2 linked regions of the Ketobacter sp. MCCC 1A13808 genome follow. Each later gene encodes a partner of the first gene's protein in a complex. Links are inferred from orthologs where the notes say so. Each region holds a gene or a part of one and is shown on either strand. Other genes may lie near its edges. The genes, in order: dapF and FT643_RS06520.

What was found.
Region 2: the proteins of dapF (region 1) and FT643_RS06520 are in contact, whole or in part, in a solved structure (PDB 5YGU), measured with the Escherichia coli proteins. The link is inferred for Ketobacter sp. MCCC 1A13808 from one-to-one orthologs.

The regions. Positions count from the first base shown.
Region 1 is NZ_VRKW01000012.1:1,013-15,959, reverse strand. What follows is about bases 4,339-7,305. They hold dapF (diaminopimelate epimerase), read left to right. Parts: upstream 4,339-5,390; coding sequence 5,391-6,221; downstream 6,222-7,305. Other genes in these bases: xerC (tyrosine recombinase XerC), read left to right, coding at 6,928-7,305; FT643_RS18060 (DUF484 family protein), read left to right, coding at 6,218-6,913; lysA (diaminopimelate decarboxylase), read left to right, coding at 4,339-5,385. In the rest of the region: FT643_RS18090 (class I adenylate cyclase), read left to right, coding at 1-2,575; FT643_RS18085 (glutathione S-transferase family protein), read right to left, coding at 2,592-3,218; FT643_RS18080 (winged helix-turn-helix transcriptional regulator), read left to right, coding at 3,348-3,791; FT643_RS18075 (hypothetical protein), read left to right, coding at 3,962-4,144; more of lysA, read left to right, coding at 4,141-4,338; more of xerC, read left to right, coding at 7,306-7,818; FT643_RS18050 (HAD family hydrolase), read left to right, coding at 7,811-8,521; FT643_RS18045 (sigma-70 family RNA polymerase sigma factor), read left to right, coding at 8,609-9,121; FT643_RS18040 (FecR domain-containing protein), read left to right, coding at 9,121-10,059; FT643_RS18035 (STN domain-containing protein), read left to right, coding at 10,189-10,539; FT643_RS18030 (TonB-dependent receptor), read left to right, coding at 10,610-11,998; FT643_RS18025 (hypothetical protein), read right to left, coding at 12,186-12,446; FT643_RS18020 (YjbQ family protein), read right to left, coding at 12,667-12,894; FT643_RS18015 (hypothetical protein), read right to left, coding at 12,944-13,759; FT643_RS18010 (transposase), read right to left, coding at 13,778-14,041; tnpC (IS66 family transposase), read right to left, coding at 14,028-14,947. UniProt on the Escherichia coli protein: Involved in the succinylase branch of the L-lysine biosynthesis and in the biosynthesis of the pentapeptide incorporated in the peptidoglycan moiety. Catalyzes the stereoinversion of LL-2,6-diaminopimelate (L,L-DAP) to meso-diaminopimelate (meso-DAP).
Region 2 is NZ_VRKW01000002.1:588,614-603,481, reverse strand. What follows is about bases 5,070-7,957. They hold FT643_RS06520 (RNA pyrophosphohydrolase), read left to right. Parts: upstream 5,070-6,196; coding sequence 6,197-6,718; downstream 6,719-7,957. Other genes in these bases: ptsP (phosphoenolpyruvate--protein phosphotransferase), read left to right, coding at 6,852-7,957; FT643_RS06525 (histidinol-phosphatase), read right to left, coding at 5,306-5,962; FT643_RS06530 (imelysin family protein), read right to left, coding at 5,070-5,327. In the rest of the region: FT643_RS06545 (cation:proton antiporter), read left to right, coding at 1-1,609; FT643_RS06540 (hypothetical protein), read right to left, coding at 1,668-2,840; FT643_RS06535 (class I SAM-dependent rRNA methyltransferase), read left to right, coding at 3,131-4,336; more of FT643_RS06530, read right to left, coding at 4,320-5,069; more of ptsP, read left to right, coding at 7,958-9,137; FT643_RS06510 (NRDE family protein), read right to left, coding at 9,144-9,929; lgt (prolipoprotein diacylglyceryl transferase), read left to right, coding at 10,096-10,890; FT643_RS06500 (thymidylate synthase), read left to right, coding at 10,895-11,728; FT643_RS06495 (dihydrofolate reductase), read left to right, coding at 11,775-12,266; FT643_RS06490 (DUF349 domain-containing protein), read left to right, coding at 12,280-14,868. UniProt on the Escherichia coli protein: Master regulator of 5'-end-dependent mRNA decay.

The sequences.
Region 1 (14,947 bases):
CCGAAGTTTTGCCTACCGCAAACGCCCACTGCAGCAAGAACGAATTTTCAGTATCTTCTTAATGGGCAGCACCGGCACCGTTGCCCATTCGGATACCAGTGATATGGATATCTGGATCTGCTATGACCCGGCCTTAAGCCAGGGAGCCGTTGATGAGTTGCAGGACAAGTTACATGGCATTGAAGTCTGGGCTGACTCCATCGGCTTGGAAGTGCATTTCTTTTTGATGGATCCAATCAAGTTCCGCAACGGTGTGCGCAGCGATTTGTCCGGTGAAGACTGTGGCAGCGCCCAGCACTACCTGTTGCTGGATGAGTTTTATCGCACCAGCATCATGGTGGCCGGTCGCTATCCTTTATGGTGGATGATCCCGGCCTACGATGAAAACAGATACACAGAAATTGCCGACATGCTGCTTAGGAAGCGCTTTTTAAAGCCTGACGACTGTGTTGACTTCGGCGGTATCTCCGATTTTCCAGCTGGAGAGTTTATCGGCGCCGGTATGTGGCAACTGTATAAGGGCATTGATTCGCCTTATAAATCCGTTATCAAAATAGTGCTAACGGAAGTCTACGCCAGCGAATACCCCAATGTAGAAAGCCTGAGCATCGTCTATAAAAAGAAAGTGTATGCCGGCAACCTGGACCTGGATGAACTTGATCCTTATGTAATGCTGTACCGTAAAATCGAGAATTATTTGATCGAACGTAAGGAGCTACGGCGCCTTGAGCTGATCCGCCACTGTTTCTATTTCAAGGTCAATGAAAGTCTTAGCCGAACCCCCAATCAGGTTATGACCAATTGGCGACGTCAAGTGATGCTGCGCCTGGTGCGGGAGTGGGGCTGGAACGAGAATTACATTCAGCAACTGGATGATCGACGCTATTGGAAAGTAAACCGCGTCAGCATGGAACGCCAGGAGCTGGTACAGGAGCTAAACCACAGCTATCGCTTTCTCTCCAGTTTTGCGCGTGAAAATAACATCGAAGCCTTAATCAAACAGGAAGACATGAACATTCTGGGGCGGAAGCTGTACGCCGCATTCGAGCGCAAAGGAGGCAAAATCGAACTGGTTAACCCTGGTATTACAGCCAGCCTGGTAGAAGAACATTTATCGTTTCATTACGTGCGCGATGAAGAACATGGCATCAATAATTACTGGGCGGTGTTTTCAGGTTATCTCAAAGAGCGCGAAGCCCGTGGTCGCGAGCCAACCAAGAAAGGCCGTAGTATTATCGAATTAATCTCCTGGTGCTATTTCAATAAACTGCTGGATCAAACCACTCGCTTATCGGTAGAAGACAACGACACCGATATGACTGAGCACGAATTACAACAAACCGTACAATCTTTCTTTCAGATTCACGGTGAAACGCTGCCTTACGCACCGCAGCAAAATTTTGATCACTCCGCGTTTCCCACCAAAATCACCCTGTATATCAATGCCGGTATCGACCCGATGCGGCCCATGACCCTAAAAGGCATCCACCGCCTGTCGGATCAAAGTGACGCACTCAGTTACAGCGCCTTTCATCACAACCTGGCCATCACCGTCGATCAGGTGACTTTTAATAGCTGGGGTGAAATTATTTGCAGTCACTACTCCGGGGAAAACGCGCTCATCGATTGCCTGGTTCATTATATGCGCCAAATCCCCCCCGATGGTTCGATTCCGTTGCCGCGACTGGACGTTCGCTGCTACTGCCCCAGCCGCGCCAGCGCCATCGCACTGCGAGTGGAAGAATTATTTCGGGATATAATCTCATGCTATTACAGTGGCACCCGTAGCCTGGACACCCGTTACATTCTGGAAATCGAACAGTTTATTTATATGCTGCAGTTCCGCCGTAACACACCTTATGTGCGGGGAATGCGCAATTATAAAGACCTGATTGAAGCGCTGGGCGAGTCGCAACCCCAATACAGCCAAATCGTCGTGGACCGTAATGCCTTGGTGAAACACCCCTTGCGCATGGTGGCCAAGATGGGGGCGCCGGGCCGTATTCAAGCGTTCTATCAAAGCAATGGTGATCAGGCCGATATATTTATACACGACGAACTGGGGTCTATTTTCTTTACCCAGAAAAACTATTTTGATGAAAAAACCGTACTTAACCCGATTCGGCATTTTCTGGAAAACATACAACTCAGGCGCAGCACGCTGGACCGCAAGGACGACATCCCTTCACAAAAAGTGGCCTATTACTACATCTCCCGTAACCGTCGTGGCGATATGCAAACCAGGCGCAAAGAATTTAAAGCCCTGGAGCATGACGAGGAGCATCACAGTATTCAAGCCATTGCCCAGACCGGCACCTTTGGCGATGTGTTCTACACCATCTATTGTGACAACCAGGAATTCTCGCAACTGGAGTACGGTGATGCGTTGTTTGCCGCCGTGGCCGGTTACATCGCATCCCTGCGACGCAACCGTGAACAATACCCCTGCTACATCACTGACCTGGACCTCAGTCAGCTGGACTTACCCCAGGGCGAGCAACTGCAAACCGTTCAGTTTCTACAGCACAAAGAAAAGCTGGAAAGCGCAATCAACTCCGCCTTGCGACTGGCGTGAGTAAGGCCCTGCCGGCTTACTTCATTTGTCCGATCTGTTGTTTCGCTCGCTGTAACGCCGGACGCGAACTGATTTCACCGTACCAACGTTGAATATGCTGGTAAGGCCCGAGATCGACACTGGTGATCTCCGAGGTATTGAGCAGCGGAAAGGCAAAGGTATCAGCAATACTGAAACGGCTACCACCCAGGAAGGCTTTCTTTGCCAGAATGTCGTCGATCACCGGTAATTGTTTATCCAGCCACCCCTTGGCTTCGGCCAATACCGCCTGATCCGGTTGCTGTTTCATCATTGGCATTACGATTTCCTGCCAGAAGAATGCACCCAGCCATCGGCCTATGTGGGTTTGCATCAAATCCATAACCTGATCGATTTGCGCGGCTGCCACCGGGTCCTGAGAATACAATTGCTGACCACTGCAATTTGCCATATACCGGCAGATACTGGCACTCTCGATAAACGTATTACCGTTGTGCTCCAGGGCCGGAATCTTTCCCAATGGATGAATTGCCAGATAGTCCGGGTGCCGGTTTTCGCCTTTCGCCAGATCCACCGGGTGGAATTGGTATTCCAGGCCCAATTCCTCGGCAGTGAAAACCACTTTAAGCGGGTTAAAAGTGCCGAATCCGTATATGTTGTACATTGTCGTTCGCTCCATGTTTATCGCTGGCCAATGAAACCGTTACTTGCATTATACAAGCTGAATTGAAGGCTACTTCCATCGATTGCATTTTGCAAGTAATATGACGCCTTTCATCAATCGGGACGGCCCATGGCTTCAAAAAAAGAGCATAGAATGCGCTCCGAATGTCCGATCGCCTGTGGGTTGGATATCGTCGGCGATCACTGGACGCTGCTTATTGTGCGGGATTTGCTGATTTTCGGACGCCATGAATACAACGAGCTGCTGCAAGGGAACGAAGGCATCGCCAGCAATATACTCAGTGACCGTCTGCAGAAACTGCAGAATAATGACATCGTCCGCTCCATCCCCCATCCGCAGAACAAGCGCCGCAAGCTGTATTACCTCACCGGGCGCGGCAAGGATCTGATCGGGCTGATTATGGCAATCGGCGATTGGACCCAAAAGCATCTCGGCAAACCGGTGCGGCTGCCCGTCAGTCACCCGGCTGCCGCAAGCGCGAGCCCGGAACAATTTAAGGAGCGGGTGCTGCATACGCTGCAACAATGGGAAATTGAATACGGCATTCACTGACAGTCAAATCGTTTAAACCCGGCATTCGCGCCCGACCCCGGCGCTGGGTATAATGGCGCAAATTTTACCACTCACGGAACCCTGAAATGCTTAACTTCGCTACAAGGCTCGCACTACTGGCCTTCGGCATATGGTTGATTTCTGCATGTGGCCAAAAGGGGCCGCTGTACATGCCCAATAACCCGCCTCCGACAAAAGCTGAGAAGCTGTGCCCGACCTGTGCTGCGATACACGCTGATTCGAAAGCTGATGCGGCAGCAACCAACGATGAGAAGCCGGGTGATTCATCCGAAGTCCTGCACGACAGCCAGCAAGAATCCCGTGAGACAACGCCAGATGAGATCACTGAATGAGCCAATTTCACTACCAGAACCAAACGCTTTTCGCTGAACAGGTTGCCGTTAACCGCATCGCAGATGCCGTAGGCAGTCCTTGTTACGTCTATTCCAGGCAAGCCCTGGAAAACCACTGGCAGGCGTTCGACGAAGCCTTTGGCACGCATCCACACCTGATCTGCTACGCAGTCAAAGCTAACTCCAACCTAGCGGTGCTAAACGTGCTGGCGCAACAAGGCGCGGGCTTCGATATCGTATCTCAAGGAGAACTGGAGCGGGTACTCAAGGCGGGCGGCGATGCAGGCAAAGTGGTCTTTTCCGGAGTCGGAAAATTACCGGAAGAAATGCGCCGCGCGCTGCAAGTGGGGGTCTACTGCTTTAACGTGGAATCCGAAGCCGAACTGGAAACACTCAATGGGGTAGCGGGTGAGATGGGCAAAATCGCGCCGGTTTCCCTGCGCGTAAACCCGGATGTCGATGCTCAGACCCACCCCTATATTTCCACCGGCCTGAAAGAAAACAAATTCGGTATCGACATCGACCGCGCCATTACTGTATTCGAACGCGCGGCGGAATTACCCAACATTAAAGTCACCGGCATTGATTGCCATATCGGCTCTCAGCTCACCTCCGTGACCCCGTTTATGGATGCGCTGGACCGATTGCTGGATCGCATCGACGAACTCGGCGCCAAAGGCATTCAGCTGGAACATATGGATATCGGTGGTGGTCTCGGTGTGCGTTACCGCGATGAACAGCCGCCGACTCCCGGCGACTACGTCAGTGCTTTGCTGGAAAAACTGGGGTCGCGCAAGATCAAAATACTGATGGAACCAGGCCGGGCTATCGCTGCTAACGCCGGTATTATGCTCACCCGAGTGTTACTCCTGAAATCCACCGAGGCGAAACACTTTGCGGTGGTGGATGGGGCAATGAACGATCTGATCCGGCCTTCACTGTACAGTGCCTGGCAAAACATCATCCCGGTGACCCCCCGCGCAGGGCAAACACAATCCTACGATATTGTGGGGCCGGTATGTGAAACCGGAGATTTCCTGGGTAAAGACCGTGAACTGTCCATTGCGCCAGGAGATTTACTGGCGATCTGTTCCGCCGGAGCCTATGGTTTTGTAATGAGTTCGAATTACAACTCCCGCAACCGGGCTGCCGAAGTCATGGTGGACGGAGACGCTTTTTATACGGTACGGCGGCGGGAAACCTACGAAGATCAACTTGCCCTTGAATCTCTGGTACCCTGAGCCTTATGAAACTGGAATTTACCAAAATGCACGGCCTGGGTAATGACTTTATGGTGATCAACCAGGTCACCCAGAATATACAGCTCAACAGCGATCAGATACGGCGTTTGTCGGACCGCCATACTGGCGTGGGCTTCGATCAGCTTTTGTTAGTCTCGCCGCCGACCTCGCCGGATGTTGATTTCACTTACCGTATTTTTAATGCTGACGGCAGCGAAGTGGAACAGTGCGGAAACGGAGCCCGCTGCTTTGCCCGTTTTGTGCGGGACAAGGGCCTGACCTATAAAGACGTGATTCCCGTTAAAACCAATACCGGTAAAATTGAATTGCGCCTACTCAGTGGGAACCTGGTTACCGTCGATATGGGCGCACCGGTTTTTGAGCCGGATCGAATTCCACTGCAAGCTGAAAAACGCCATCCAAAATATAAATTCAATGTGGAAAGCAACATCATTGAACTGGCCTGCCTGTCCATGGGCAATCCCCACGGCGTATTGCAGGTATTTGATGTGGACAGCGCGCCGGTCAACGAGCTTGGGCCGAAACTGGAGGCCCACCCCCGCTTTCCGAACAAAGCCAACATTGGCTTTTGCCAGGTGGTCGACCGGCAGAATATTCGTTTGCGCGTTTACGAACGGGGGGTCGGAGAAACCCGTGCGTGCGGTACCGGCGCCTGCGCTGCTGCAGTTGCGTCAATAGCTGCTAATCTTGTTGATAATAACGTCACTGTCAGCTTGCCGGGGGGTGAGCTGCAAATCGAATGGCAAGGTGAAGGCCACCCGGTACTGATGACCGGTCCGGCTACCACCGTGTACGATGGAACCTACTTTCTATGACTGAATCAACTGCAGAACGACAACAACAAGAAATTGAACTGACCGCTGCCGACGTCGCAAATTACCTGCGCAGCCACTCTGACTTTTTTGTCAATCGACCCGACATTCTTTACGACATGGAGCTGCCCCACGCGCCCGCCAATGCGGCGTCGTTGTTGGAACGTCAGGCCAGCGTTCTGCGCTCTCGCAACACCGAGCTGCGCCACAAACTCAACGAGCTGGTGGGCATAGCCCGCGACAATGATAAATTGTTCGGCCAAATTAAAAACCTTGGCCTAAGCCTGCTGGAAGCCAACAGTCTGAACGAATTGGGTGCCAATCTGAAACAAGTATTGGCGCTGGAATTCGAGCTTGAGCATGCCAATCTGTTTGTCTATAAATCCGCTGCAACGCCTGCAACCCACATCACCCTGAGCAGTCCGCGGGATCTTCAGGTATCGTTGCGGGATTTGCTGCGCGGCAATCGCATAATCTGCACCACACTCCGTAAAACGGAAATGTCTTTTCTATTTCCGGGTTACTCCCAAAGTGAGGGCTCGGCCATTCTGATCCCGTTGCATTACAATCAGGATTTAGGGCTACTTGCCATTGGCAGCACCGATCCGGGCCATTTTAATTCCAATATGGACACCGCATTTGCCCGCTACATCGGCGATATACTGAGCCGACGCCTGCTCCACCTGCTGGCCTAATCCGCATGCCCATGCTGCAAGCAAGCATTGACCGGTATCTCAATCACTTGCAGCTGCAGCGCATGCTGTCTGAACACACCGTTCTGGCTTATCGCCGGGATCTTCAACACCTGGTTGAATTTGCCAACAAACAATCCCTCCCTGACGTGAATGAAATTACACCGCAACACATTCGCATGCTGGTTGCAGAACGTCACCGCAAAGGCAGTAAGAGCAAAAGTTTGCAACGACTGCTGGCCAGCCTGCGCGGACTCTATCGCTATTTGATACAAAACAAGCAGGCGCAGCACAATCCCGCTCAAGGTATTCGGGCACCCAAAGGGGAAAAGAGACTACCGCACACGCTGGATGTGGATCAGGTACAACAACTAATGCAAATTGATGAACGCGATCCGTTGTCGATCCGGGATCGTGCCATCCTGGAATTATTTTACTCCTCCGGCTTACGTTTAAGTGAGTTGCTGCAACTAAAAATAGAACATCTGGATTGGTCCGAGGCCACCGTGAGAGTATTGGGAAAAGGCAATAAAGAGCGAGTGGTTCCGGTTGGGCGTTTGGCTCTACAAGCTTTGCAAGACTGGCTCGCACTCAGGGATCAGTTCGCACCGCAAGACACCAGCCTATTTGTCAGCAAGCGTGGCACACCACTGCACCCGTCCACCGTGCAGAAACGATTTAAACAGTGGGGTATTAAGCAGGGCATCGACCGAAACCTGCACCCACACCTATTGCGCCATTCTTTCGCCAGTCATATTCTGGAATCCAGCGGTGATCTGCGCAGCGTGCAGGAATTACTGGGCCACGCCGACATTTCCACCACCCAAATTTATACCCACCTGGATTTTCAACACCTGGCCAATGTGTATGACCAGGCCCACCCACGAGCCAAGAAACGCGATGATTAAACTACTCACCTTCGATCTGGACAATACGCTATGGGAAATTGACCCGGTTATTATCGAAGCAGAAAAAGCCATGCGTAACTGGGTCCAACAGCATGTACCGGAAGCCGTTGCACTGTTGGAAATGGATCAGTTAAAAGGCACCTACAAGCGGGTACTGGAGCAATTCCCCGACGTGCGTAATCACCCAACCAACATGCGCAAGAAACTGTTATACGAAGTGTTTATTCAGGCTCGGCTTGAACATGCCCACGCCCTGGAAATGTCCGATAAAGCGTTTGCGGTGTTTTATAAAGGGCGCAATCAGATAACGCTGTTCCATCAGGCAGAGCAAATATTAAAAACCCTGAGTGACCAATACCCGCTGATCGCCCTCACCAACGGTAACGCGAACCTGGAAATGATCGGCATTGAAGGCTATTTTCAAGCCCACTTCTCATCGGAAACCGAAGGTAAACCCAAACCGCACCGTGCCATGTTTTTACGCGCACTCAGTACACTGGGAGTCCGTCCCGAACAGACCATACATATCGGAGACAACCCCGAAGAGGATATAGAGGCCGCCGGGGTGTTAGGGTTTCACACCATCTGGTTTAACGAGAATCAACGCCTTCCTGCTGACCGCTGTCAGCCCAGCGTTGAAATCCACTCTCTTGATCAATTACCGGAAGCAGTACACCGCATTGCCGCTCTGTCGTTGAATTGACACCGTCCCACCCTATTTGCGTTTGTCCCCCTGGCCATCATACAATGAGATCCATTCTCATTTACTCAAACCAATCAGGAACACGACGTGTCAGGTATCGAAGTAACCCGGCAGACCGAAATCCATAACCTGTATAACAACCATCACCGTTGGCTGCGCGCCTGGATTCGCTCGCGTTTTGACTGTTCGGAAACCGCCGCGGATCTGGCTCAGGATACCTTTATCCGCATTCTGCAAAAAGAGACTATCCCGCAACCACAAAGCCCGCGCCCCTATCTCAGCAGCATTGCACGCAACCTTCTGATAGATCTGTTTCGGCGCCGCAGCATCGAGCGCGCCTACCTGGACACGCTGGCGCTGCAGCCGGAAGCAGTCCATATTTCACCGGAAGCCCGTCACACTATTATTGAAACCCTGGTGCAAATTGATAGCTTATTGGATGACATGGGCGAACGTCCTAGAGAGGTTTTTCTACTGGCGCAGATAGACGGTTTGAGTTTCGTAGCCATTAGCCGTCGACTGGGCATATCCGTCAATACGGTACGTAAGCACTTTATCCGGGCGATGAGCCAATGCCTGTTGCTGGTCGGGGATGACTGATGGCGAATGTTCACCCCACCATTATTGAAGCCGCCGCGACCTGGTATGTAGACTTGCAAAATGCAGGCACCGACGAGTCCGCACATCAAGCCCATCAGCAATGGTTGCTCGCTCACCCCCAGCACCGGCAAGCCTGGGCCCGGGTGGAAAAACTGCAACACACGCTCAGCCAGTTGGAAGGCGATAGCAGCACATTGCGCAACGCCCGCAATAATCGCCGGCAAACGATCAAAGCGCTAAGCCTCCTCCTCATGGTTGGCGGTACAGGGCTGGCGTGGCAGCAAAAAGACGGTATTGAAAGACTCACCGCGCAGTATCACACCAATACCGGCGAATTGCGCACCCTTGCTCTGGCTGATGGCGGTGAACTTTTACTCAACACCAACAGCCATGTCGACATCAACTACAGTACAACCCAACGTGAGATTAGGCTCCATGGCGGCGAAATCCTGGTCACCACCGCCCAGGATGCCCTCAACCGCCCATTTATCGTTCGAACCCGTCACGGCCGTGTCCGCGCCTTGGGCACCCGATTCAGCGTGCGCGATGTCAACGATCAAACCCGAGTGGACGTTTACGAACAGGCTGTGGAAATTCAGCCAGCCGACTCAACAACATCCGCCTTACGCCTGGAAGCGGGCCAGCGTTCAGAATTTACCCGGCAACACATTCCTTCCCCCTACCCCCTGCCCGCCAACAGCGATGCCTGGCGACAAAAACTGTTGATTGTGAGTGACTGGCCGTTACCGCAGTTTCTGACCGAATTGTCCCGCTACCGGACCGGCCACCTGGGCTGCAATGATGCCGCAACCGGGCTGCGTATCTCCGGCGCCTTTAACCTCACCAACACCAGCGCCGTGTTGGATAATCTGGCCAATACCCTACCGATCAAAATTCGCTACTTCACCCGCTATTGGGTCCAGGTTGAGTTAGCGTAGCCACAACATCCTACTCCGGCTCAAAAAACAAATATTTTTGCTCAAGGGGTTGTCGATTTCGATTCTCATTCGACTTGATACAGAGACGCGACTTTACAGCGCACAAAATAACCCGAAGGAATTGAGCAAATGAAGCCGACACCCACTACGCTAGCGCTGAGTATTACTCTGCTGCTTCCTATTGCAACCCTACCCCGAGCAGGGCTAGCTCAACCAGAAACGCCACCGAAGCAACTCGATACACCCCAAACAGTGGCGCTGTCCATCCCCGCCAGCTCGCTCGAAGCGGCACTGGTCCGGTTTTCCACACAAACCGGGATCACCGTTTCCTTTACACCGGAAATAGTAGAAGGACAGCAGGCCCAGGGCTTGACCGGCTCTTTCACACCGAGCGAGGCCCTGGAACGGTTATTAGCGAGCAGCGGATTGCAAGCACAATGGCTGGGCACTGCGTGCGAATTTTGCAACCGAACAAGGTGACGCCTACAACGCCAGCGAAATCGACCGTAGCGTCGCCTCCATTGCACTGGATAAGCAATTCGGTAGCTCGTTGCTGTGGCAAACCACATTGGTTTATGAAGACAGCAACAATACCGGCGAACCTTTTCAGTTTTACCTCGACCGCTACGATGTCTCCGGCAGTGGCGGCCGCTTGCCCACGCCAACCTACGATTACGACAATATGAACGTGGATAACGCCTACTACAAGTCCGAAACACTGCTGGCTTCGACCGGTTTCGAATGGCACCTGGACGACCAATGGATGCTGCGTTACCAGCTTGGTTTTTCGCGCAAAGATCACAGCTCAAACAAAGCGTTTGCGGATCTATTAAACGCGGCAGGCGACTACAGCGGAGCCATCTATAACTTTGCCGGCCGACTTGACACATTCTTCACCCAGGCGATGTTGCAAGCCACACTATCAGCGCTCGGAATGAAGCATGAACTCGTCGCCGGTCTGGGTTTGCAGCGCAACAAAACCCAATACAGCGACTTCGACTATCGTGCGGATGAATTCCCGGGCAACATCTATGAACCCGAGCCATATCGGGTGCTCCACACACCTGATTTCGCTCTCAATGCAGCCCGACCCGAAATAGTCCAGCGCAGCGCTTTTGTCAGCGACACCGTCCACTTTAGCGAACGTTGGCAGGCCATTGCCGGCCTGCGTTTCACCGACTACGAAAACAAGCCTGATTACCAAACCCGTGAGCTCAGTCCGACGCTGGCGCTCATCTATAAGCCGGACTTACAAACCAGCCTTTACGCCAGTTACGTCGAAGGATTGGAGCCGGGCAGTCGTGTCGCAGACCGTTACGCCAATGCCGGCGAAGTGCTGGATGCAACCGTTTCCAAGCAGACCGAATTCGGCTTCAAGCGGCAACAGGACGCGTTGGATTACAGCGCTGCGATTTTCCGGATTGATCGCGTCAATGAGACGGACATCACCAGAGATGCTGATCTCTATCTCACCCTGGATGGGCTGGTACAGTATCAAGGCGCCGAAATGTCCGCGGCCTATCAATTTACCCGTAATCTTAATATGGGTCTGGGTGCCACCTATCTTGACGCCACTATTGAAAAAACGTCCTCCGACAGTGCGGACCTGGAAGGCAACACACCCGGCAACGCGCCCGAATGGCAGGTGGTCGGCACCGCACAATACTCCATACCGAATATCCCCAGCCTATCTGTACACGGTGCAGTGCGGTATTTTGGTGACACCTATATCAGTGACGACAACCTATTGTCCGTACCGGGTCGCACCGTGGTCAACGCAGGTTTTAGCTACGATTTTGATATGCAAGGCAAAGCCTGGACGCTGGTCGGCAACATCAACAACCTGTTTAACGAAGAGTACTGGGCCAGCGGAGGATACACTGCGGGTAATATCGGCGAGGCACGCAATGCATCGTTAACGCTGAAGGTTCTGCTCTAACCTTAGCAGGCAGGTCTGCGTCTGCGTATATGGTTTTCGTGAAAACACCAGTAATCCATATGCACCATGAGGAAACTGCACGATCAATGGACGCTTTTGACCAAGGAGAAATAAAAAAGCCCCGGATAACCGGGGCTAAAAAGAATTAACAAAAATATATTCAACAAGAGTAAAGGCTTAAAACTGTTTAGATCGGGCGGCTACCATAATTGGATTCAGGCCTGCGTGGTGGATCCATTCGCACGTTACGATCAATCTGCTTGATTTGACCACCGCTAGTTAAATAACGTTCCATGTCCTGTTGCAATTTCTGACGCTCCGCATCCCTGGAGCTCAACGAACGATCGCGTCCGTCGTCATAGGTGATCATACCGGCGTCTTTAGAGCGGCTGGAAGAATCACCGGATTGTTCATCATTTGTATCGTGATTTTCATCGTAGTCAGACATGTTTGAGTCCTCAAAAATAATACCAACGTCAAGAGGTATCACTATTTATAGTCGACGCAGAACAGTTTGCTAATTTATTTTTGATTTTTTCAATTGCGTTTTTTTCTATCAAATTAACGATCTATGATGATTTTTTCTAATTAACTTAGGATTCAAACCTTTGGCTATCAATGTTGCGCCTCTTATGTCGAATAGAACACAAAACGATTGATTTTTATGCTTATTTTCTTATAAGGGCACCATTGAGCGTCACAATGAGACGGCGGCTGCCCGCGTGGTTGCGATGTTCGCAAAGGTAGATTCCTTGCCACAGGCCTAACGCCAATTCACCTTTTTGCACAGGTACCGTAAGACTGCTATCCAGCAAACTGTGCTTGATATGCGCCGGCATATCACGGATACGGATGATGTGTCCATATGGCCTCGCCCTTAACCCCACACAGCTCATGGCCAGTGTCCAATAGCACCTGTCCACATCTTAAAACGCCTGTATGGACTCAACTGTCCATACCTTCAGAAGTATACATCTTGTGTTGGAACCCCCGAACTCCTGACTCTTTCAAAATGTCATCAACCTTAGCTAACTCTAAGGCCGTACGCATAACATCAAAAGGATCATGAGAATTAAGTATTCCCATCTTCTTGCCTGCTTCCATGGCCCATATTGGAATCTTCGTCTCGAGGACATTATTCAGATCCGGGTGCCTCTTCTTCAAATATGCAACTATTGACGAATAAAATATGTACTGCCTGGCATTGGCATCAGGGTGAACAGAGCCTTTTGCTCCTAAAGACATCTGCTGTAAAAGTGCTGACAGTGACGTTAATGCATAAACCACAAACTCATATACAGCCAAACGGTTCGGAAACCGGATATGACTTCCCATTCCATCGTTTCCCAAAGCTCCTTCCAAGAACGCCATTAGAAACTCGACTGATTGACGATCAGCTTCAGCTTCAAACGCGTACCGAACCATCAAATATTTTTTAGCAATTTCATTTTCATCAGGAAACTCATTCAAAGCCTCTGAACTATTTTTTGACCTGAGAAAGTCAGTATGCCCAAGGTAAATATGAGAGAGCTCATGAAGAATTATTGCATAGCTACAAAGATAATATGCAAAATCAGCAATTAACCTCTTTCGCCCATCTTTCCTTAAATTTTTATCCCTGATTTTGATACTCTTTAACCATGGCAAAAAGTCATAATCTGTTTCAAAAATCCGAGAGGCTAGCCATACGTGATATGACAAACCTGCCGACATTTCAACGTAGTATGTTCGTAACCGGTCATTCCACCACGTAGTTGCCAACTCAACGAACTACCTGAATTAGATATCCTTAACTATGGTCAGCATGCCCGGCGGTAATTTCCACCGGCGCTTATCTTCTGATAACACCACCACAGTCTTGCGATTTTTCTTGATGACGACACCGAATATCCTGCCTTCATCCGTTTTGAAGGAGACCTGGTTACCGATATGCATCTGAGCCAGTACGTTTTGATCTTGCTTCGCCCTTAAATAATCAATGCGCTCACAGATGATTTCATTCAGTTCCAGTAATTGTTCAATGGTCATGTCATTGATCAGCATTGCGGGCCTCATTGGATTTGTAAAGCGGGCAACGCAGTGGTTTACCTGCAAACTTTTCTTTCCAGATTCGGGGTGTTAATTCAATGATCTGGCTTGCCGGGTGTTGGCTGACACGCTGGAGCACATCAATCAAATAGGTTTGCGGATTGATGTCGTGCAGTTTGCAGGTGCTGATCAGGCTTTGGATCAGGCCAACGTGCTCTGCACCCAACTCGGTCCAGCAGAACAGCCAGTTCTTTCTTCCCATCGGGATGGTACGGATTTCTCGTTCCAGATGATTGGTATCTAACGGGACATCCGGATCAGCTAAAAACACACGCAGTTGGGTTTCCCGGGCCATCACATAGTTAAGTGCTTTGGTTAAGGGGTGTTTGGGTGTCAGATCATGACGCTGGCATTGTGTCTGGCACCAGGTAAAAAAGCCATCCACGACAGGCTTACTGTGCTCGAGTCGGTATTGATGCTTTTTATCGCCGGTGAGCTTTTGTTCCTGAATCGCCCGTTCGACCTGATATAACCCGCCGATCTGGTTCAGCGCCTGTGCCACCGCCGGCGGATCGCGTTCTTGCGCCTCAACGAAGTAACGACGACTGTGTACCCAGCACTGTGCGTGAGTGACGTCTTGGGTTTTCTCTGCATAACGGGCATAAGCACTGTGACCGTCGGTGATCAGGGTGCCGTTGAATTGGCTTTTCAGGGTGTTTTCAATATGCTGTCGGCCACGGCTTTCGCTGTAGGTAAATACCACTTCATCATCTTCGCCATAAAGGGGCCAGAACCAACCTTGCTTGAGCTTGCCCTTGTGTTGTCGCCCGGCTTTAATCGGCGTTTCGTCCATAGCCAACACCCGGCTAAGCAGAATATGCCGGCATTGCGCTTCGACAATGGGGCGCAGCAATTCTATCG
Region 2 (14,868 bases), on another replicon or contig:
AGAAATTCGGGGCATGGAAAATGTAGTTTGGCGCATCATCACAGTAGGGGTGTTGGTGAGCTGGCTCAGTATGTCTTACTTCTGTTGGTGGCTGCTGCAGATCGATTGGCATATCGCGTTGTTGTTCGGGGCGCTTGTGGTGGTTACAGGACCTACGGTTATTGTACCCATGTTGCGTACAGTGAGGCCAAACGCGCGTATCACCAATATCTTGCGCTGGGAGAGTATTTTAATTGATCCGCTGGGGGCATTGCTGGCGGTATTGGTGTTTACGTTTATCGTTGCAGAATCCAGCGGTGGTAACGAATGGCTGGCGGTGGTGTTGGTCTTCAGCAAGATCATTCTGATTGGTACCTTGCTGGGTTGTGGTGCGGGTTACCTATGTGGATGGTTGTTGCGTGCGAATGTAATTCCCGGTTATTTGCATAATGTATTTATATTGATTTCCGTGTTCGCGGTGTTTGCGTTTTCCGACACACTGGAACATGAGTCCGGTTTGCTAGCAGTGACCATTATGGGCATCTGGATTGCCAATATGCGGGGCGTCGATACAGAAAACATCCTCGATTTTAAAGAAAGCCTGAGTATTCTGTTAATCTCCGGCTTGTTTATCCTGCTCGCCGCCCGTGTGGATCTGGAGGGGTTAATTGATTTGAGCTGGCAGGCGGTGGCGATGTTGGCTTTTGTTCATTTTATTGCGCGCCCGTTAAAAATTGCGACAGCAACACTGGGAAGTTCATTGACCTGGCAGGAAAAAACCATGATTTCCTGGATCGGGCCGCGCGGTATTATTGCTGCTGCCGTGTCTGCTCTGTTTGCTTTGCGACTGACGCAGCTTGGTTTTGAAAACGCGGATTTGTTGGTCACGCTGACGTTCGTCATAATTATCGGTACCGTCGTGTTTCAGAGTCTGACGGCAAAGCCTTTGGCTAAAATGTTGAAGGTAGTAGAACAATCGCCTCAGGGGTTGCTCTTTATCGGTGCTAATGCTGTGTCCCGTACTATTGGCAAAGCGGTGCAGGACAATGGTTTTCAAGTGATGTTGGCAGACAGCTTCCGAAATAATGTGCGGCAAGCGCGGATGGCTGGGTTGAAAGTATTCCACGGTAACCCGGTATCGAGTCTGGCGGAAAAAGAGATTGATTTGGTGGGGTTCGGCCGCTTGATCGGTGTGTCCCAGAATGATGATTTGAATATATTGGCGGTACAGCGCTATCAGCGAGAGTTTGGCAAAAATCGGGTGTTTTCGTTACCGAGTCAGGCTAGTCAGAAGAAAAGCGACCGCAATGTGGTGTCGGAGGAAATGCGGGGCATGCCCCTGTTTTCCAAAGACGCGACTTATAGTCGGTTGGCGAGCCTGATTGCTCAGGGCGCGGAAATGCGTACAACCAGTTTGAGCGAAGAATTCACGCTACAGCATTATTTTGAGAAATACGGCGGTAACGCCATACCCATGTTCATTATTAATGTCAAAAAGCGTTTGATGGTGCTCAGTGAAGCGCCCACGCCGGAAGATGTAGAGCCGGGTTGTAAAATCATTTCGCTGGTGAAAGTGGAAGAGGCAATCCAGAAAAACATCGAAAACAAAAAGCAGGAAGCCCTGAAATAGTCCGACGATGGCCGCACCCTGTTGTCGCTATAGGGGGGCGCGGCCCGAGCCGAAAATATTAAGGCATAAACACAAATTGCTGGGGTGCCGTCTGTAAAATCAAATCACCATGTTGATCCAGTGCATTGACCTGCCAAGTGTAGGTAGTGCCGGGATTCAGGTGATTAATCAAGTCTGCGGACAGTTGTGTGCTGGTGGAGGTGGAGGGCAGCAACAAGCGCCCCACAAAATCCGAGGACGATAACATGTCCGTGCCGGTTAGTTGATGGATCTGGAGTTCGTACACGCGGGTGTCCGGAATGACTGGCCACCTGAGTTTGGAGGTGGCGGTCAGGTTGGCCGGACCGGCGCTCGCCGGTGCCTCACTTTGTTTGACAAAATTTTCAACCACGTCGTATTGCAGGGCACTGCTCAGCTGCGGATTGGGGCAGGCGGTTTCGGCTCCGGTCATCGCCATGCCGGCGGCTGAGGGCGAATCTATACAGAAACGTAACAAATGCCGTCCTAAGGTTTGTGTGGGTAGTTTCGGGCTTAGCAGAAATTCGGTCGATTCACTCACCGGTTTATTTACGGTGGCCAGCGTTTTGTAGGTAAGCGCCCCTTGCGGTTCTACCAGAGCCAGTTGCCAGCGTCCGGCCAGGGTGCCGCGACCGGAAAAGCGCACGAATAGCTGGGCCTGTAAGGGTAACCCCTGAGCCACTTGTTGGCGGAAGCGCTGAGGCTTGAAGGTCAGTTGCAGGCTGTGCGCCGTCAGGCTTTCCTGTTCCAACTTCTGGGTGGCGACGTCTTCTTTGCTCTTCAGGTTAATATCGACAGCCGCTTCGGTGGTGCTGGGCAATTCGGAGCCAGTAGTAAAAACCCGTTTGTATTCCAGCTTACGATGTCCCATGTCGTACCATTTTTTTGCTTCTTCTGCGGTCAGCGTAAGGGATTCTTCAAAATAGATGGGGCCAGCGCCCTTGTTCAGGTTGAACGGATTATTCAGTGTTTTCAGGACGGTGTCCGTGGTCGTGTCGCGCAGCGTTCCCTGGGGTGAAAAAGCGCCACTTTCATGTACCGGATTGGTGGAGATGACCCAGCGGATCTCTATGGTCTGGCCTTCTTCAACGGTGACTTCAGCCCGTTTCGGGGAGCTGCTGGCGCCAATCAGGTCGGCAAAGCTGTTGACACAACAAAGCAGTGCAGCCAATGCCGTGGTCAGGGTCACGGCTCTTTTCGAAAAACAAAACATGGCATACTCCGGCAATTTTGGGATCACTTAGACTGACCATCCGGTGAGGTCGGGCTGGTCGGAGAGTGAGTCTACCTAAGCTGGTTACAGGATGCCAGAGTCTAATTGTTATACACTTGACACGGTGTATCCTGAGTGAACCCACTGAATTTATAACTATTTTTGCTATGTTGCCGTCCATGGTATGGGTAGCGTCGGCATTTGGGTATAATCGCCGCGCGATATTTGTGCCCATCAATTGCACCGATGCCTGCACCTTTTTATTTGTAGCAGATAACCTGAGAGGCTCCATGTCAAAGGACAATGTTCCCCATATCCGTTTGAAAAACAAAGAAGATCGACGTATCAAGAGCGGTCATCTGTGGATTTATAGTAACGAAGTCGATGTGGAAAAGACACCGTTGCATGGCTTTATAGCGGGCTCTGAAGTGATTATTGATGACTCGTCAGGCAGACCGATCGGGCGTGGTTATGTGAATCCGCAGTCTTTGATCTGCTGCCGAATCCTGAGCCGGGACTGGCGTAAGGGTTTGGACCGTTCATTTTTACAAAGCCGGCTCCAGTGCGCATTGGCGTTACGGGAGGCGGCGTATTCGCAGCCCTTTTATCGCGCGGTATACGGTGATAGTGATGGCTTGTCCGGGTTGGTGATTGATCGCTTTGGTAATTATCTGGTCGCGCAATTGAATACCGCCGGTATGGAGCGTTTAAAGCCCCTTCTGCTGGAAGCCATGCAGACGGTTTTTGAACCGCGCGCTATTTTGTTCCGCAATGATAGTCCGTTGCGGGAGCAGGAAGGTTTGAGCCTGGAAGTGGAAGAGGCGGTGGGCGAATGGCCGCAGACATTACAGGTTCTGGAAAATGAGGTGTCTTTTACTATTAACAGCAAGGACGGCCAAAAGACGGGCTGGTTCTATGACCATCGGGAAAGCCGCCGCGAATTAGCACGTTGGGTCAGGGGCAAACGGGTGCTGGATGTTTTCTCCTATGTTGGCGGGTGGGGGTTACAGGCGCTGGCTGCCGGAGCCGAATCCTTGACTTCGGTGGATGCATCATCCGCCGCGCTGGATCAATTACAAGCTAACGCGGAGCAGCAGGACGTGCTGGATAAAGTGACCTGTTACGAAGGTAATGCGTTCGATGTGTTGCAGGCGTTATTGGACCAGAATCTGCGTTTTGATGTGGTCATAGTGGACCCGCCGGCGTTTATTAAACGCAAAAAAGATTTTAAAAAGGGGCTGGGTGCCTATAACAAGCTGAACACGCTGGCGCTACGTTTGCTAGAGCAGAACGGATTGCTGGTCTCAGCGTCTTGTTCGATGCATTTGCCGGAAGCCACATTGCAGGACACGGTAAGAGCAACCGCGCGTCATGTGGACCGACATGCACAGTTGGTGTACCGGGGCAATCAGGGGCCGGATCATCCGATACATCCGGCCATTCCGGAAACCCAGTATCTCAAAGCGTTGTTCTATCGCATTAGTCCGGCATTGTAGGCACGGTGTTAAGTTTGTTTTTGAGCTGTGCCCGCAATGGTGTGGCAGGGCTGGCAGGATCGGCTGTTGTGGTGGTCAGGTTGGCTGGTATCGCCGGAAGCGCGTCTTTTTCCAGCCAGCGTTGCAGATAACCGGGTAAGGCTTTGTTATCAGGCCATTGTTGCAGTGCGTCATTAAAGGCGTGTAATTGGCTCATCTCCCAACTTTTTGCTTGTTCTTGGGTTGCAGGCAATGCACCCTCTACCCAGGCGTTCAACAAGTTCTGCGAGTCCGCAGACAGCAGCTCAATGGTTAATTGCAACATGTCCCGGCGCCGGTTGTGGGGGTGGTCTTTGATAGGCAGATCTTCGCTACTGTCTTCCCAATGCTCAACTGTTGCGAAATCGGTGAAGGGTCGGGCAACCCGTTCTGAGTTGTCGATGTGCTCACCCCACAATAAAAAACCCACTACATTGAATCCGATGCTGACATCGGCCTCATCGGTCAGGCCGTGTTGCTGCCGAAGTTCCTCTTCACCCAATTGCAGGCTGGCATCGTTTACTATGCCGCTAAAAGGGTAGCCTTCTACACTGTCAATAAAACCGGGCATGGCTAGCGGGTTACCCAGTTGGGCATGGGCTTGTTTGAGGGCCGCCTGCTGTGCCGGGGTGTAGCCCTGCAACGTACTGGCGGCGAGATAAATATCGTGGCATTGAGCCCATTGTGCGCGCAGTGTCTGCAGGTGGTCGGCGTCAACCTGTTTCAGAAATTGCATTAGAGATGTCTGCAGCTCTGCGGTGCATGCCACTAATGATTGTGGGATGGCGGTAGCGGTTTCTTGGAATGTTGCCAGTTGCTCCCTGTCCACCGCGGACAGTGCAGTAGTCCGGGGTTCGGTTGCGACGGTTTGCTGCGGTGATGTCGCCGGAGGTGCCGGTTTGTCACAACCCTGCAGTAACAGGCAGGCACTCAGGCCGGCAGCACCAAGGGTTAGTCGCGCAGGGAAATGCATGGCCACCCCCGCATTTTAGCCTCCGCTAACAGGCGTTCATCTGCGTCCACAGCAACCGGGTGTGTCACCGCTTTTAACAGCGGCAGGTCATTAATAGAGTCGCTATAAAAATAACTGCCTGCCAGATTATGTTGATTTGACTCAAGCCAGCGTTGCAAGCGGGTCACTTTGCCGTCTTGAAAACAAGGTATGCCACTGGTTTTGCCACTGTAACGGTTGTTGATGATCTCTGCATCGGTAGCAATAATGTCATCAACGCCCAAAGCGTGGGCAATAGGGCCGGTAATAAAACGGTTGGTTGCAGTGATAATTAACAGGTAATCGCCCTGGTCCCGGTGTTTGTTCAGCAAAGCCTCGGCTTTTGGCAGACGCATGGGGCGAATGACCTGATCCATGAACTCATCGTGCATTTGTTTTAGCTGCACCATGTCAAATCGGGTGAGAGGCTGCAGGGCAAATTCCAGATATTCCATGATATCCAGCTTACCTTGCTTATAAAGTTCATAGAAATGATCGTTTTGCCGACGATACCAGGCTTCTTCAACAATGCCTTTCTGCACCAGGTATTCACCCCAGGCATGATCGCTGTCTCCGTTCAGCAGGGTATTGTCGAGATCGAAAATAGCCAGGCTCATATTTGCCTCTGAATCAAATCAATTAAATTGCAGGCAAGTTTATCAGCTTGGCTGCCACGGTAAAATCTGCATTTTCAATTTGAACAATTAAAAACTTAGAAAAATCAACTAAATATGTCTATAGTAGATGTTAATTGTAATTGCCGGGTCGGTGGCGCTTGCCGCTAAAACGCTGTTGTACGTTCGGGCAGACTAGGGTATTTATAATCCTAGTGATGATTTGGAAACCAAAACGTGATTGATGAGGACGGATTCAGGCCGAATGTCGGAATCATCCTGGCGAATGCGCAAGGTCAGGTATTGTGGGCCCGGCGCGTGGGCCAGGATGCCTGGCAGTTTCCTCAGGGCGGCATCGCTGAAAACGAAACGCCGGAAGAGGCGCTTTTTCGCGAGTTGCATGAGGAAATCGGGCTTAAACAGGAACACGTAAGGATAGTCAGTTGCACGCAGGGCTGGCTTCGTTACCGGTTACCCAAGCGCTTTCTGCGTTATCGCAGCAAGCCGTTGTGTATTGGGCAAAAGCAAAAGTGGTTTTTATTGATGCTTACCGGATGTGAGAGTCAGGTGAGCTTTGAGTTTGGTAATCCACCGGAATTCGATGGTTGGCAGTGGGTAAGTTACTGGTATCCGTTGAACCAGGTGGTGTCATTTAAGCGGGAAGTTTATCGTAAGGCACTAAAAGAACTGGCACCATCACTGCATGCAATTGCAAATGATTCGGTGGACATAAAAGCCGGAAAAAGCCTGTCTAAATAGTAATAAAAAATTGAATAGTACATTGCACTGTCAACTGATCGATTTGCGGGAATGCTAGAGCTCTGGTGCGGATACCGCGGAATGCCGTGAACCCAGAGCAAATAAAAAGGAAGGTGGCTGCGAGAGCTTTTCTATGCTGGAAATTTTAAGACGCATCGTGCAGGAAGTGAACGCTGCGCCGGATTTGTCTTCGGCGTTGAACGTGATGGTGACGCGCGTGCGGCTTTCCATGGGCACCGAAGTGTGTTCCATTTATCTGCTGGATCACACCGCGAATTGCTATTATCTGATGGCAACCGAAGGCCTCAACAAAAAAGCGGTCGGAACCGCCACCCTGCAATTCTCCGAAGGCTTGGTGGGGCAGGTAGGTATGCGCGAAGAACCCATCAATCTGGACGATGCACCCAGCCACCCCAAATTTCGTTTTCTGCAGGAAACCGGCGAAGAACCGTTTCATTCCTTTCTGGGCGTCCCCATTATCCACCACCGGAAGCTGTTGGGTGTGCTGGTGGTTCAGCAACGGGATAGCCGTCGATTTGATCAGGAAGAAGAAGCATTCCTGGTGACCATCTCAGCACAATTGGCAGCGGTGGTCGCCCACGCCGAGGCCACCGGGGCTATCGATGGCATTTTTGGTGGCACTGGTAGCCTGACTGCAAAATTCGACGGTGTAGTAGGCTGTATCGGGGTTGCTATTGGCAAGGCGTTCGTCGCCTATCCCCCCACTGATTTCAAGTCTGTACCGGATCGTGCAGTAAAGAATGTTAAGAAAGAGCTGCGCACTCTGAACGATGCAGTAAAGGCTGTGCGTAGTGATATTCGTGCGCTTAGCGAGAAAGCGTCGCTCACCCTGCCGCCGGAAGAGCATGCGCTGTTTCAGGTGTATGAGCGGATGCTGGATGACAACGCGCTGGCAGGCGAAATCCGCCGGCATGTGGAAGCCGGTAATTGGGTGCAGGGTGCGTTGCGTGAAGTAGTGCAGAAACACGTGGCGGCGTTTGAGGCGATGGAGGACGCCTATTTGAGGGCGCGGGCGTCCGATGTGCGGGATCTGGGCTTGCGTATATTGGCTTATCTGCAGCAGGCGAAAACCCTGACAGCACCGATTCCTGAGCAGGCCATTATCGTGGGCGAAGACATTACGCCTACTATTTTTGTCGATATCCCTCGTGAGCGGATCGCTGGCATTGTGTCATTACACGGCTCCAGTAACAGCCACATGTCCATCGTCGCCCGTTCTTTAGGCATTCCCACGGTAGTCGGCGTGGGTGAGTTTCCGTTATCGCGCCTGGAAGGCTTGCAGCTGATTGTCGACGGTCACCGGGGCGAGGTGATTATTGCTCCCAGTGTGGAAGTGGTGCGACAGTATCAGGCCATTATCGATGAGCAGGCGGTGCTGTCGAAAGAACTGGAAGTGGTTGCGGATCTGCCCTGTGAAACGACCGATGGCCACCGTATCAAATTATTTGTTAACACCGGTTTGATGGCCGATGTGAACATCTCCCTGCAGCGGGGTGCCGAGGGCGTCGGCCTGTATCGTACCGAAATACCTTTTATGGTGCGTGATCGATTTCCCAGTGAGCTGGAGCAGATGGAGATATACCGGCAGCAATTGGAGGCGTTCCATCCGGCACCCGTGACCATGCGCACATTGGATATTGGTGGCGACAAAGCGTTGCCTTATTTTCCGATTCAGGAAGCCAATCCTTTTTTGGGCTGGCGCGGTATCCGGGTAACCCTGGATCACCCGGAAATCTTTCTGGTGCAGATCCGGGCCATGCTTTGGGCCAGCGAAAGTTTAGATAACCTCCGCATTATGCTGCCCATGGTGAGTTCGATGATGGAGATCGATGAAGCCATGCATTTGATTCATCGGGCTTATCTGGAGGTGTTGGAAGAAGGCGCCCATGTGCAGATGCCGGAAGTGGGGCTGATGATCGAAGTACCAGCCGCGGTCTACCAAATTCGTGATTTTGCCCAGCAGTGCGACTTTGTTTCCGTGGGCAGCAATGATTTAACCCAGTATTTACTGGCCGTGGATCGCAATAACCGTCGCGTTGCCAGCCTGTATCAAGCCATGCACCCGGCGGTATTACGGGCGCTGAAGCAAATAGTGGACGTGGCGACAGAAGAGGGAACACCGGTATCCATTTGCGGAGAAATGGCAGGCGATCCCCGTTCCGCATTGCTGTTGATGGCGATGGGCTACGAAACTTTGAGCATGAGCGCATCCAGTTTGCTACGGGTGAAGTGGGTGCTCAGGAAAATCGGCATGGATGCGGCAAAGGAACTGCTGGAGCAGGTCTGGAAAATGGACAACGCCGCGGTCATTCGCAGCCATGTGGATTTGATGTTGGACCGAGCTGGCCTGGGCAGCTTTATTCGCCCGACCCTGTTCCAGGGTAGCAGCAGCTCCTGAGCGGATTTAGTGCTGCTGTGCCTGCGCATTGAACTGATATTCGACCTTGTCCTGCAATACGCCCTCCTGATCCCAGGTCCACTCGATAAACGCCACTTGCCCACTCCTGGATACTGTCAGGGCTGTACTGGTGCGGGTGCCATACCCCAATGTCTGCCCTTCAATAAAGCGCGACGACAACATACGCTCCATTTCCGTCCCGACCCCGGTATCGGGAAGCAGGTGATCCGGTGCCCGGTGGCGATCATTAAGGACATCGAGCAAGCGATCACTGCAGAAGTTTTCCTGCTCTATGCACTGCTCCAGTGCAAGCTTGCCCTGATCCACTTTCGGCCAGGGGCTGTTTAGACCGGCATTGCTAAGGCCGTGAATGCCGGGTTGCAGTCTCTGGGTGCCGGGATTACGGTTGGAATCGTAATACAGCCCATGTCGGTCGCCGCAGACCAGGTTGTAGCCGTCGAATTGTGCGGCACGGTGGGCCTGCAGCCGGAGGAAGTCCTGGGGTGTCAACTTTGATACCAGATAGGTACTGATCAGCTGGCCTCGGCTGAGCGCGTTGGCTGGTGGCAGTTTGTTTGGGTTGCGTACGTTGGTTACGGCAGCGAAACGACCTTCCAGCGTTATGCCCATCCAGGTGCCGCCGCCCACCAGATCCTGGCCTGCCAGTACGTCGCTTGCAGATGCCCAGAAACGCGCAGGCTGCGTCGGTCGGCTAAAATACTCATCCCGGTTAGCGGCGATGATGAGGGGGAAATCCGGATGAACCCGGTTGGCGATAAGGATCAGACACATGTTTAGAAAGCCGTTGAATGGTTGTACACTAGTGGCCCCCTGAAAGGCCGGAATGGGCAGGCCGGGGGTAAATAAGCGCCCATGGTAACGTATTTACTTCACCTTGGCAGTGATCGCTTGCAGCGTTTGATCCGTGAATTTGATCCGTGAAATAAGGAACCCCCAGATGTTGATGTTCCCGGAAATCGACCCCGTCGCCTTCCACCTTGGGCCGTTAAGTGTGCGTTGGTACGGGCTTATGTATTTGTTCGGCTTTGTGTCCGGATATTTATTATTGTCCTATCGGGCTAAAAAGCCGAACTCCGGTTGGACCACCGAGCAGGTCAGCGATCTGATTTTCTATGGTGCGCTGGGGGTGATTCTCGGCGCCCGAATTGGCTACGTTTTGTTTTATAACTTTGGTCCCTTTCTCGACAATCCCCTGTCTTTGTTTGAAGTCTGGAAAGGCGGTATGTCGTTCCATGGTGGATTTTTGGGTGTACTGCTGGCGATGTTTTTGTTTGCCCGTAAGACCAGCAAGAATATGTGGGATATTCTCGATTTTGCCGCCCCGATTGTACCCATCGGCCTGGGAGCGGGCCGTATCGGTAACTTTATCGGTGGAGAATTGGTGGGCCGTGCGACTGATGTGCCCTGGGGTATGGTATTTCCGCATATAGACAATTTGCCGCGCCACCCGTCTCAGCTATATCAGGCTACACTGGAAGGCCTGGTTTTATTTATAATCCTATGGACGTTTTCCATGAAACCGCGACCGCGCTTTGCCGTGTCGGGCATGTTCGGTATGTTCTATGGAATTTTCCGCTTTAGCGTTGAATTTGTCAGGCAGCCTGATGCGCAATTGGGCTTTGTGGCGATGGATTGGATGACAATGGGGCAGCTACTTTCGCTGCCGATGATCATTATTGGGGCGGGCATGATCGTCTACGCCTATCAGCGTAAACCCACACAATCAGACTGAGCTTATGAAACAATACCTGGATTTACTCCGTCACATTAAAGACAACGGTGTCACCAAAACGGATCGGACCGGCACCGGAACCCGCAGTATCTTTGGCCATCAGATGCGCTTTGATCTGAGTCAGGGATTTCCGCTGGTGACCACGAAAAAAACCCACCTCAGATCGATTCTGATTGAATTGCTGTGGTTTATCCGCGGTGACACCAATATCGCGTATCTGAAACAAAACGGTGTTTCGATCTGGGACGAATGGGCCGACGAAAATGGCGAGCTGGGGCCGGTGTACGGCAAACAGTGGCGAAGCTGGGACGGGCCGAAAGGCGAGGTGGTGGATCAACTCAGTTTGTTGTTGCAGGAAATCAAAGACAAGCCGGATTCCCGACGCTTGGTACTCAGTGCCTGGAATCCGGTGGTGATTCCCGATGTGTCGAAATCACCTAAGCAGAATGCCTCGGAAGGTAAGCAGGCATTGCCGCCCTGTCATTGCTTGTTCCAGTTTTATGTGGCAGACGGTAAGTTGTCTTGTCAGCTGTATCAGCGTAGCGGGGATGTATTTTTAGGGGTGCCGTTTAACATTGCCTCTTACTCTTTGCTAACGCTGATGGTAGCCCAGGTGAGCGGCTTGCAGCCCGGAGATTTTGTGCATACTTTCGGCGATGTGCATTTGTATTCCAATCACATCGAACAAGCGGAATTACAGTTAACCCGGGAACCACGCCCGTTACCTGTGATGACGCTGAACCCGGATGTGAAGTCGCTGTTTGATTTTACCATCGACGATTTTGAACTGACGGAATACGATCCCTATCCGCATATCAAGGCACCGGTTGCCATCTGATTGGTGCTGGCGGGTAGTGCGGGTAGTTGAGAAGAGGGGGGCTAATATGATTTCGCTTATAGTGGCTAAGGCGGATAATAACGTTATCGGGCTGGATAACAAAATGCCCTGGCATATTCCGGCCGAGCTGCAACACTTCAAAGCCCGTACCATGGGCAAACCGATTATTATGGGGCGCAAAACCTTTCAGTCCCTGGGTCGGGTATTGCCCGGTCGTCCCCATGTCGTAATCAGTCGTAGTGAGCAAAAACTCCCTGAGCGTTGCTATCCTTCCGCCTCGTTACCGCAAGCGATTGAGCTGGCCCAGTCGTTGACAGAGGGCGACGAAGTCGTGGTTATCGGCGGCGCAGAAATCTATCAACAAGCATTGGAACTAGTCGACCGGATGTATGTAACGGAAGTACATCTGGCCCCGCAGGGGGATACTTTTTTTCCGGAAATTGACCAAACCGTCTGGCAGGAAATTCAGCGCGAAGATTTTGCTGTTCATGACGATTCTGCAATTGCGTATAGCATTGTGACCTATCAACGTAACTAACGACGATACGATTATGTTCAAAAAACTGTTCAAACCAAAATGGCAAAGTGCGAAACCCCAGGTTCGTATCCAGGCCCTGCAAAATATGGATATCAGCGACTCCAATGATTTCCATGTCATCGAGTTGATGGCGAAAGGCGATTTGGAGAAAGATGTGCGGCTGGCGGCGATCAAGCGTATTCCCCAGAGCGAAAAGCTGATCAGCCTGATCGGTCTGGAGAAGGACAGCAGTGTGCGTTTTTCGGCGATCGAGCATCTGGTTGCGGTTTTACCTGACGGTAACAGCGGTATCGATCCCATGCTGCAGGAACTGGTGGGTGGGCTGGACGACAACTCACTGTCTGCCTTGATTGAGCATACAGATAATCTGCTATTGAGCAGTCTGGCGATCGATAATATTAAATCGGAATCGGTGCTGGAAAGCTTTGCGGTGAAATTGCCGGTCACCGTGTTGCGCCAGCGGGCGGCACAGCTTGTCGAGAGTGAAGACGGGCTGGAACGGGTTATAAAAGCGAGCAAAGGCAAGGATAAAAGTGTCTGGCGCATTTGCAAAGAAAAATTAAATGAGTTGCGTGCAGAGCAGCAACAGGAAGCGAGCCTGGAGCAACAGATTAGTGAACTTTGCCATAATCTGGAAACCTTGGCACGACTGCCCTACGATAACTTGTACGGCCCGAAATTGGAGCATTACCAGAAACTGTGGCGACGACTGCAGCACCATGCAGATAACGAAGCCACACAGCGTTTTAATCGCGCGTATACATTGTGCAAAATCACCTTAGACGACGTTCACAACGAACAGGATCGACTGGAAGAAGAAACCCGCCATCAGCGGGAAGCCTTGCAGGAACGAATGGCGGCCTGTGAACAGTTGGAAGAAGCGGTTAAACAATTGGGCTCGATCGCGGTGCTGGATCCTTCAGATATCCCGGCACTGCAGGCTTTGCTGAATACCCAGAAAACCCGGTGGGATGAAGCCGCGAACGTGATTGAACCGGCCGCCGATGAGCGTAACCGTTTTCTGCGTATTCACGGCCTGTTGCAGCGGGCGCTGGATGCCGTACGCAAGCTCAGCGAGCGTGAGGCTAAAATCCGCAGCACCGCTGAAAGCGTTTTGCAGCTCAAAGATGCAACCATGGCGGCCTTACAGAAAAAACAAAAAGCATTGCAGTCGTCATTGGGGGATCTGGTGTGGCCGGAGGAGTTGGCCTGGCCTGAATGCCTTAAACTTCACCAACAGGCACTGGACCATCATGAACGTCTGCATGGTAAAGCCAAGCAGCTTGAACAAGAAGCGATTGAAAATATTAAATCTCGCTTTGTGGAATTGAGCTCTGAAATAGAGCAGGGTCATTTGAAATCGGCCAACCGGCTGCTGAAAGAAGCCAATCAGCTAATAAAGCATTTGCCAATTAAAGTGGCGGCTGATCATCAGAAGCAATTGCGTGAACTGACGCTCAAAGTGAATGAGCTACGTGACTGGCAGGGCTTTGTAGCAACCCCGAAGAAAGAAGAGCTGATTCGCGATATGGAAGCATTGCCACGATCAGAATCAGATCCCCAGGCCCTGTCCACACGCATTCGCCGATTGCAGGATGAGTGGCGTGAATTGGGGGAGGCAGATAGAGGGCGAAGTAAGGAGTTATGGGAGCGGTTCAGTAAAGCCGCGGATGTCGCTTATGAACCCTGTAAGGCGTATTTCGAACAATTGTCGGAAACCCGTCAGGACAACCTCAATAAACGGGTGAATGTTTGTAATCAGTTGCAGGCCTATTTAGAACAGAACGATTGGGAGCATGCCGATTGGAAAGCGGTGAATGAATTGTATGAGACCGCGAAGAACGAATGGCGGCTTTATACGCCGGTGGAACGCAAAGAAGGTAAGAAAGTTCAGGATCGTTTTAACGCTTTGCTGGATCAATTGCGCAGTAAATTGCAGGGTGAGTTTGAGCGTAACAAGAAAAAGCGCGAAAGCCTGATTGAAGCGGTTGAAGCGTTGATTGAAATGGATAACCTGAATGATGCCATCGAACAGGCGAAGACGCTGCAAAAACAATGGAAAGACATTGGCATGGTGGCGCGGCGGGATGACGCCAGGCTTTGGAAACGTTTTCGTGCGGCCTGTGATCAGGTATTTGCACGGCGCGATCAGCAACGCCAGGTGGTTCAGCAGGAGCGCGAGCAAAATCAGGTTCACGCCGAGCATTTGTGTGAACAAATAGAGCAGTTGGCCGAGAGCCATTTTCGTGACATAGCCTCTGCTCAACAGGAATACAGGCAACTGCGGCAGCGCTTTGAAGGCTTGGGTCCGGTGCCCCGGGAACAGCAGGACGCGATAAAAAACCGGTTGAAAAGCGTAAGTGAGTTATTCCAGCGTGCCCTGGCAGAAGCAGAGAGTGCGCAGCGCGAGCAGGGGTTCAAAGAATTGTGGCGCAAAGCCGCAATCTGCGATGAGCTGGAAGAGGCGCTGTTATCTGCGGCGCAGGGCGACAGCCTTGGCGCTGCTCCGGAATCAGAATGGCAAAGCGAGTGGGCGGTTCCGGAAGAAGCCGGAGCCAATCTGCAGGCCCGCTATGACGCTGTGGTCGCAGCGTTGCAATCC